Regions from separate parts of the Streptomyces sp. NPDC005899 genome, predicted to be linked through region 2. Evidence: riboswitches for the same ligand, from Rfam matches in the RefSeq annotation. Region 2 holds a riboswitch; the other holds the start of a gene.

Region 1 (4,365 bases), on a different contig from region 2:
ATCCCGCGCTCGAGACCGCGCCGTGCCTCCTCGTCGAACGCGATGATCTTGGCCATGTGAAGTGGTCCTCCCGGACTAATGGGGTCTCCCCTGCTCGAACGCAGTTGAGAGCTTGGGGAAGGATTTCTCCGGACCGAGAGGCGCCCGCGACGGACGGCCAGCGTGCCCGGTGGATCCTTGCCCCACCGGACCTGCGGGCCTCACCGGCCCGGTCCACGTTCTGTCACTCTCACCTGGAGAGTGCTAACGCCAATGATTAGCACTCGACCCCTGCGAGTGCAAGCGTCACCCTCGGGTTGTGGACAACCGAAGGCCCTCCGGCCGTGCGGCGCCGGGGGGCGGTGAGGACGTGCGCAGGGCCCGTACCCTCTTACGGGGTACGGGCCCTGCGTGTGCGAGCGGTGTCGTCGGCCGACCGCGCCGAGCTCAGCCGACGGCGAGCTTGACCATGTCCGCCTGCGGCCCCTTCTGGCCCTGCGAGATCTCGAATTCAACTCGCTGACCCTCTTCGAGGGTGCGGTACCCGTCCATCTGGATCGCGCTGTAGTGGACGAAAACATCCGCACCACCGTCGACCGCGATGAAGCCGTACCCCTTCTCCGCGTTGAACCACTTGACGGTGCCCTGAGCCATGCCTAACTCCCCTATTACTGGCCCTTGCACAGGACCGCACTTCGCGGACCCGGGTCAAACTCACCCCCCGACAGGAGGGGCGGCGTGCGCCGGAACGCGTCGACCGCGGCCGAATGTATCTGCCCAACTGCCCTCTGCAACAGGTCAGTCGGACGAGAAATCCGGGCGCGCCCGAACGTGCGGATAGGGGCAACTCACAGGTTTCCAGGGCGAGTCGGGCCTGACAAAGGCCACTTTTGCCGCAAGGGGTGCACGCACTTTGGCTGTTTCTTGTCGTGTCCAGGCGCAATCTCGTATGCGGGTGGCACGGACAGCCGAGGGGGCTTCCCCAACCTTACCCCGCTCAACCATGCAGAATGACCCCCTCCGCTTCTCGCGCGGAGGGGGTCATCGTGGGTCACGGCCGAAGAGGGCGCCACGCCGGGCCCCCGGAGAGGGGCCCGGCGCCCGCGTCAGCCCCCGGCGACGGCCGGGATGATCGACACGCCCGCACCGTCCGGGGTGGCCGCGTCCAGGCCGCCCTCGAAGCGCACGTCGTCGTCGTTGACGTACACGTTGACGAAGCGGCGCAGCTTGCCCTGGTCGTCCAGCACGCGCGCGGCGATGCCCGGGTGGTCCTTCTCCAGGGACTCGATGACCTCGGAGAGGACCGTGCCCTCGGCCGGGACCTCGGCCTGGCCGCCCGTGTAGGTGCGGAGGATGGTGGGGATGCGGACCTTGACGCTCATGAGGGTGCCTTCCTTGGGTCTCGGGTGGTCAGTGGCCGGCGGCGAGGCCCGCGTCGCGGAACGCGTCCAGGCTGGGCCGGATCGTCGCCGACAGACCGGTCGTCGGGGCGACCGCGTCCAGCGTCTTCAGTCCGTCGCCGGTGTTCAGGACGACGGTGGTCAGGGACGGGTCCAGCAGGCCCGCGTCGATCAGCTTCTTCGTGACCCCGACCGTCACACCGCCCGCGGTCTCCGCGAAGATGCCCTCGGTCCGCGCCAGCAGCTTGATCGCGTCGACGATCTGCTCGTCGTCGACGTCCTCCACCGCGCCGCCGGTACGCCGGGCGATGTCCAGGACGTACGGGCCGTCCGCCGGGTTGCCGATCGCGAGGGACTTGGCGATCGTCTTCGGCTTCTGGGGCCGCACCACGTCGTGACCGGCCTTGAAGGCCGTGGACACCGGGGAGCAGCCCTCGGCCTGCGCACCGAAGATCTTGTAGGGCTTGTCCTCGACGAGACCCAGCTTGATCAGCTCCTGGAGGCCCTTGTCGATCTTGGTGAGCTGCGACCCGGACGCGATCGGGATGACCAGCTGGTCCGGCAGCCGCCAGCCCAGCTGCTCACAGATCTCGTACGCCAGCGTCTTGGAGCCCTCGCCGTAGTACGGGCGCAGGTTGACGTTGACGAAGCCCCAGCCCTCACCGAGCGGATCGCCGATGAGCTCCGAGCAGAAGCGGTTGACGTCGTCGTAGTTGCCCTCGATGCCGACGAGCTCGCCGCCGTACACCGCGGCCATGACGACCTTGCCCTGCTCCAGGTCGTGCGGGATGAACACGCAGGACCGGAAGCCGGCGCGGGCTGCCGCGGCACCCACCGCACCGGCGAGGTTGCCGGTCGAGGAGCAGGAGAGCGTGGTGAATCCGAACGCGCGGGCGGCCTCGACGGCGATGGCGACGACACGGTCCTTGAAGGAGTGCGTCGGGTTGCCGGAGTCGTCCTTCACGTACAGGCCGCCGGTGACACCCAGCTCGCGGGCGAGGTTGTCCGCCTTGACCAGCTTGGTGAAACCGGGGTTGATGTTGGGCTTGTCCGCCACATCGGACGGCACGGGCAGCAGCGGCGCGTAACGCCAGATGTTGTCGGGGCCCTCGGCGATGCGCTTCTTGAGCTCTTCCGGGGAGCCGCTCGGCAGGTCGTACGCCACTTCGAGCGGCCCGAAACAGGACGCACAGGCGAAAATGGGACCGAGCTCGAAACGCTCGCCGCACTCGCGGCAGGAAAGCGCCGCGGCGGGACCGAGGTCCACGGCGGAGGATTCGGTGGTGGCTGCAACTGTCTGCACGGCCATGATGGCGGAGGCCCTTTCTCCTCATCTTCCTCGCGACGTATTTCGCCGCAAGACGGAATTGGCACCTTCCCCACCGTGACCTCGCGGTCGGCAGGAGGGTTGCCGGGACTTCAACGGGCCGTTCCCTCAGTCCCTCTGGATGAGCGCTGTGGCACCGGATCGCGGATCCGGGCATTTGTCTGCGGACCCACCCCGACGTGCGAGGCTCATCCGCGTTGCTCAGACTGTAACCGACACATCGGACGGTAGAACCAGTCGTCCGTACCGCGAGATGGATCACACCCAGGGAGAACCGACCGTGCTGGAAGAGATGGAACGCTGGTTGAGCAGGCGTTCCTGGTCAGCCGCCGATCGCCCGCTGGACCGGCTCGTGGCCGCCAGGACGCAGGATCCGCACCGCACGACCGTGAGCGTCGTGCTGCCCGCACTGAACGAGGAAGCGACCGTCGGAGCGATCGTCGAGACGATCCGCCGGGAGCTCATGGAGCGCGTCCCGCTGGTCGACGAGCTCGTCGTGATCGACTCGGGGTCCACCGACCGCACCTCCGCCGTCGCCCGCGAGGCCGGCGCCCGCGTCGTGCACAGGGACGCGATACTCCCCCGCCTCCCCGCCGTCCCCGGCAAGGGGGAAGTGCTCTGGCGCTCACTCCTGGTGACCAGCGGCGAGATAGTCTGCTTCGTCGACGCCGACCTCAAGGACTTCTCGCCGGACTTCGTCTCCGGCACGGTCGGCCCCCTGCTCACCGACCCCGCAGTGCACTTCGTCAAGGCGATGTACGACCGCCCGCTCCACGGAAGCGCAGGTCAGGGCGGCCGGGTCACCGAACTGATGGCACGCCCGCTGCTGAACCTGCACTGGCCGCAGCTGGCCGGCTTCGTCCAGCCGCTCGGCGGCGAGTACGCCGTACGACGCTCGCTCCTGGAGCGGCTGCCCTTCCCGGTCGGCTACGGAGTGGAACTGGGCCTCCTCGTCGACGCCCTGAACACGGTGGGGCTCGACGCCCTCGCCCAGGTCGACGTAGGCGTCCGCAGACACCGCCACCAGGACGGTCAGGCACTGGGGAGGATGGCGGCGACGATCTACCGCACGGCGCAGCTGCGCCTCTCCCGGGGCGCCATCGTGCGGCCCGAGATCACCCAGTTCGAGCGGGGCGAACACGGCTTCGAACCGCGCACGTACGCCGTCGACACCGAGGAGCGGCCGCCGATGCTGGAAATCACGGAGTACGCGGCCCGCCGCGCGGCCTGATCTTCCACGTTTGGCACCCTCCGGATCGGGCTAGGTTCCGCTCATGGTCTCCGAGCACGCTGCACAGGTCCTCGTCGCGTCCAACCGCGGCCCGGTGTCGTACTCGCTGCGCGAGGACGGTTCACTCGACTCCAAGCGCGGCGGGGGCGGCCTCGTCTCCGGGCTCAGCGCCGTCGAGGACAAGCTGTGGGTGTGCGCCGCCCTGAGCGACAGCGACCGCGAGGCGGTCCGGCGGGGCCTGTCCGAGCCCGGCGTCCGGATGCTCGACATCGACGCCGAGGTCCACGCCGACGCGTACAACGGCATCGCGAACTCCGTGCTCTGGTTCGTCCACCACATGCTCTACCAGACACCGGTCGAGCCCGTCTTCGACGCGGAGTTCCGGCGCCGCTGGGCGTCCTACGAGGCGTACAACCGGGCCTTCGCCG
Region 2 (4,365 bases):
GTCGCCGTCGGAGTCGGCCAGGACCGACTGGCCGCCGGGGCCGACGTAGCGGCCGTGCGACTCCATGACCGGCGTGCCACCGCCTTGGAGCATGCTCACGCCGTCGCGGTCCTTGTAGGGCCCGGCGACATTGGTGGCCCGGCCCACCTTGATCCTGTACGTGGAGCCGGTGCCGGCGCAGCAGGTGTCGTAGGAGGCGAAGAGGTAGTAGGAGCCGTTCCGCTTCACGACGGTGGGTGCCTCGACGGCCTTGGTGCCGGTGGGCCGGGAGGCGAGTGCGCGGCGGGCGGTGTCCCCGGGGTGCTGCTTCCCCGTCGACGGGTCGATGCGGATCATCTTGATGCCGGTCCACCAGGAGCCGAAGGAGAGCCACCAGGAGCCGTCGTCGTCCACGAAGAGGTTGGGGTCGATGGCGTTGTAGTCGCTCGACGCGTTCGACGTGTACACGATCCCGTAGTCGGTCCAGCTGCCCGCCCGGCCGGTGGTGGAGCGTGCCAGACCGATGGCCGAGGTGTTGCTGCCGAAGGACGAGACGGCGTAGTACATCAGGTACGTGCCGCCGCGGTAGGAGATGTCGGGGGCCCACGGGTCGGAGGCCGACGAGTAGTTCTTCCACCAGCCCGGCTTGGTGGTGAAGGCGCTGCCGGAGCGGCCGAAGGCGGTGCGGTCGGTGGAGGTGCGGAGCTGGAGGCCCTCCCCGGTGGAGTAGAGCAGGTACTGGCCGGTGGGGCTGCGGACCATGCTGGGGTCGTGGACGACGATGTCGCCCCTGACGACACCGGGATCGGGGTAGGCGTAGGCGCTGCTGGGGGCGAGGGCCGACAGCAGGGCGGCGGTCAGGACGGCGAGGGTTCTTCCCAGGGTGCGGCTCATGAGCACTTCCTCGGTCGTGGCTCGAGGGTGTGGCCGGGGCTCGAGCCGGAGTGGGGGGTGTAGTCGGGCGTGCGGGCGGAAGCCCGGCACTTGTGGGGCGGGCGACGGAGGGGCTGCCGGAGCCGAGGTCGGATCCGGAGCAGTCCTGGTCGGAGTCGGAGTCGGGTGGGGGATGTACCGCCGGGCAGCGGGCGGGGATCACGGGTCGGGAATCACTGGCACAGTCGCCACCAGGCCCCGAATGGTTGCCATGCCCCTGTCATGCGTCATGGGGAAAGTGTTCGATATACCGGATGGTGACCGGGACTTCGGATCGGACCGTAGAATCGAACGCGTCGTGCGTCAATGAGCCGCGCACATCCGGGACACACGGAAGCCGGGGAACGGCCGGCGTCCGGGATGCCGAACCGGACGCCGACCACGCTTCAGCCGCCCGGGGATCCCCGGGCGTCCCCGCCCCCTACAACCCGCGGGTGAGGCCCCCGCGGCCGGAATCGGAACGCCGCGTCCCGGGGGTGACGGTCTCGCACAACGGGCCGCGCTCGGTGGCGACGTTCACCAGTCCGGTCGCCCGGCCGTCGAGACCGACGAACCGCAGGGCGTGCCATCGCGGCAGCCAGAACACCCGGCCGCGGTGCCCCGCCAGGAGCTCCCGCAGGCCGGTGGGAGCGTGCGTCCACACCTCGGGGAGCTCCCCGGAGTGGTCGAACGCGGCACGTAGCGCCAGCCGGCCGTCGTCATGCACGTCGCCGGAGGTGAGCAGCAGTTCGACGGCCTGCCCGGGCTCCTGGACGCACTTCTTGGCGTGGATCCAGTGGACGTGGTGCCCCGGCGCGTACCGGGTGCAGCCGTCACGGTGGTCGAGGTGGGGGAGCACGGCCTTCGCCCGCCTTTCGGGGTCGTGGACCCCGGGGCCCGTTCCCGGTGGTCCGCTGTTCCCCGCACGGTGCCGCGCGGGGCGGGTCGTCACCCGGAGCACCCGCAGCGGAGCGGGGTGCCGTCCAGCGAGCCGGGGCCTACCACTGGAACTCATGACCCACGGGGAGCCTAACAGCAGCCGAGGCGGCGTCAGGGGGCACGCAACACCCCCGTGACGAGGCCGACATGAGTCCTCAGCCGTGCAGGAGGACCGGGAACGCCTCCATGTCGTTCTGCGTCATCACCGGCAGCTTGCGGATCTCGTCGTCCGCGATCGCGAGCCTGAGATCCGGGAAGCGGCCGAACAGCGCGGGCAGTGCGATGCCGGCCTCGACCCGGGACAGCGCGGCCCCGGGACAGATGTGCGCGCCGTGGCCGAAGGTCATGTGCCGAATGGGCGCCGGGCGGGTGACGTCGAAGGCGCCGGCGTCCGGACCGTGCTGTGCGGTGTCCCGGCCGATGGCCCGGTAGGAGATCACGACTCCCTCCCCCTCGGGAATCGTCTGCCCGCCGACCTGGATGTCCTCGGTGGCGAACCGCATCAGCAGGTGGGTGGTCGGCGTGTCCCAGCGCAGGGTCTCCTCCACCACCGACTCCCAGGGGACGTCCCCGTCCAGCACCTTCCTCAGCTGGTCAGGGTGGGCGAGCAACGCCCGTACCGCGTTGAGGATGAGCCCGATCGTGGTCTCGTGCCCGGCGGCCACCATGGCCTTGAGGTTGCCGACCACCTCCTCCTCGGTGAGCGGCTCCCCGCCGTCCTCGGCGAGTATCAGCGCGCTGGTCAGGTCGTCCGTGGGGCGGGCGGTCTTCTCCCGCACCAGCTCGGCGTAGAAGACGTCCAGCTCCGCGAGGAGCGCCAGCCGCTCCTCCTGCGGCGTGAGCATGGAGAAGAAGGCTTTGTACCGCCGTGTCAGCATGGGGTGCAGAGCCCGGTCCACCCCCATCAGCAGGCCGACCACGCGCATCGGCAGCGGCTGGGCGAAGACGGCCTTGAGATCGACGACGCCGTCCCTGCCCTGCTCGGCGAGCGCGTCCAGCAGCTCCTCGGTGAGCTGCTCGATGTCCGGGCGGATCGCCTCCAGCCGGCGCGGGGTGAGCGCCTGGGAGGTCTTGGTCCGCAGCCGCCGGTGCTCCTCCCCGTCCACGGTGAACATGGAGCGCCCCGCGTCGATCATGCCGATCAGCGGCCAGTCGTGCGTCACCTCGCCGCTGCGCCACAGCTTCCAGGCGCCGATGTCCTTCACCAGGCGGCTGTCGACGAGGAGCCGGCGTGCCTCGGCGTGCCGGGTGACGGTCCAGGCGGGCACCCCGAGGAGCTCCACGCGGGCGAGCGGCTCGGCCCGGCGCAGCGCTTCGGTCTCGCCGTCGAGGTCCCGGACCAGGGGGTCGATGACCACGGTGGCGTGCGGGCAGTTCACAGCTGGTCTCCTGTCGTTCGTACGGGGGTGAACCGGACGGGCAGCGCGTTCATCCCGCGCAGGAAGGCGGACGGCCGGCGGACCAGGTCCTCGGCGGGGACCGCGAGCTGCGGATCGGGCAGCCGGTCGAGGAGCACCTCGATGCCGGTACGGGCGATCGTCTCGGCGATCTCCTGGGCGGGGAAGGGGCAGCGGTACTCGCCGTGGCTGAATGCCAGGTGCGCGCCGTTGCTCGCGTGATGACCGGCACCGATGTCCTGGCGTACCAGCGGGTCGGTGTTGGCCGCCCCCAGGCCGAGGAGGAGCATGTCGCCGGCCTTGATCGTCCGCCCGCCGAGCCGGGTGTCGCGGGCCGCCCAGCGGCCCGCGAGTATCTGCGTCGGGCTCTCCTCCCAGAGCACCTCGTTCATGGCCTCGCCGACGCTGCGCCGGCCGCCGGAGAGGGAGTCGGCGAACTGGTCCTCGGTGAGCATCAGGCGCAGGGAGTTGCTGATCCAGTCGGCGGTGGTGAGGTGCCCGGCGGCCACCACGGCCATCAGGTCGAGCGCGTACTCCTCGTCCGTGAAGGGTTCCGGATCGGCGAGCATGCGGGAGGTGATGTCGTCCCCCGGCGCCGCCCGCTTGGCCTCCACCAGGCGGCGCATGTGTTCCCCGAACCGCTGGTGCGCGTGCTGTGCTCCCGGGCCCCCGTCGGCGAGGTCCTTCAGGACCCGTGCGATGTCCGCCCCCTCCTCGTCGGGGAAGCCTACGAGACGGGCGAGGACGAGGACGGGCAGCGGCTCCGCGAAGTCCGCCACGAGATCGGCCGTGCCCCGGCCGCACACGGCGTCGACGAGCCGGTCGGCGAGCTGCTCGCAGTGGTCGCGGATCAGGTGCGGATCCGCGCCTTCGAGGGCGGGCACCACCATGCGGGAGTGGCGCCGGTGCTCGGCGCCCGCGGTGAAGTAGATGGACGGCATGGGCCGTCCGACCATGGGGAGCAGCGGCCAGTCCTCGGGGACGCGGTCCCACTGGTTCCACAGCCCGACGTCCCGGGGGAAGAGCTCGCCGTCACTGGTGACCTGGTGCAGTTCGCGGTAGCCGACGACGAGCCAGGCGGGGAAACCGCCGGGGAGCTCGACGGGCACCACCGGGCCGTACGCCTGGCGCATGGAGC

What was found. A riboswitch is a leader RNA that binds a small molecule or an ion and turns the genes downstream of it on or off. The one in region 2 is predicted to bind S-adenosylmethionine.
Region 1: linked by a shared signal. The riboswitch ahead of thrC (threonine synthase) and the one ahead of ABZ371_RS24980 (hypothetical protein) in region 2 are both predicted to bind S-adenosylmethionine.

What each region holds. Positions count from the first base shown of each region.
Region 1 is NZ_JBEXWB010000029.1:26,409-30,773, reverse strand. Features, by position in the region: gene groL (chaperonin GroEL) at 1-56, opposite strand, end outside; gene ABZ371_RS06370 (cold-shock protein) at 427-633, opposite strand; gene ABZ371_RS06365 (MoaD/ThiS family protein) at 1,086-1,361, opposite strand; gene thrC (threonine synthase) at 1,390-2,688, opposite strand; SAM riboswitch class I at 2,707-2,834, opposite strand; gene ABZ371_RS06355 (glucosyl-3-phosphoglycerate synthase) at 2,987-3,937, shown strand; gene ABZ371_RS06350 (trehalose-6-phosphate synthase) at 3,981-4,365, shown strand, end outside.
Region 2 is NZ_JBEXWB010000283.1:2,671-7,035, forward strand. Features, by position in the region: gene ABZ371_RS24975 (arabinan endo-1,5-alpha-L-arabinosidase) at 1-873, opposite strand, end outside; gene ABZ371_RS24980 (hypothetical protein) at 1,334-1,750, opposite strand; SAM riboswitch class IV at 1,800-1,910, opposite strand; gene ABZ371_RS24985 (cytochrome P450) at 1,986-3,209, opposite strand; gene ABZ371_RS24990 (cytochrome P450) at 3,206-4,365, opposite strand, start outside.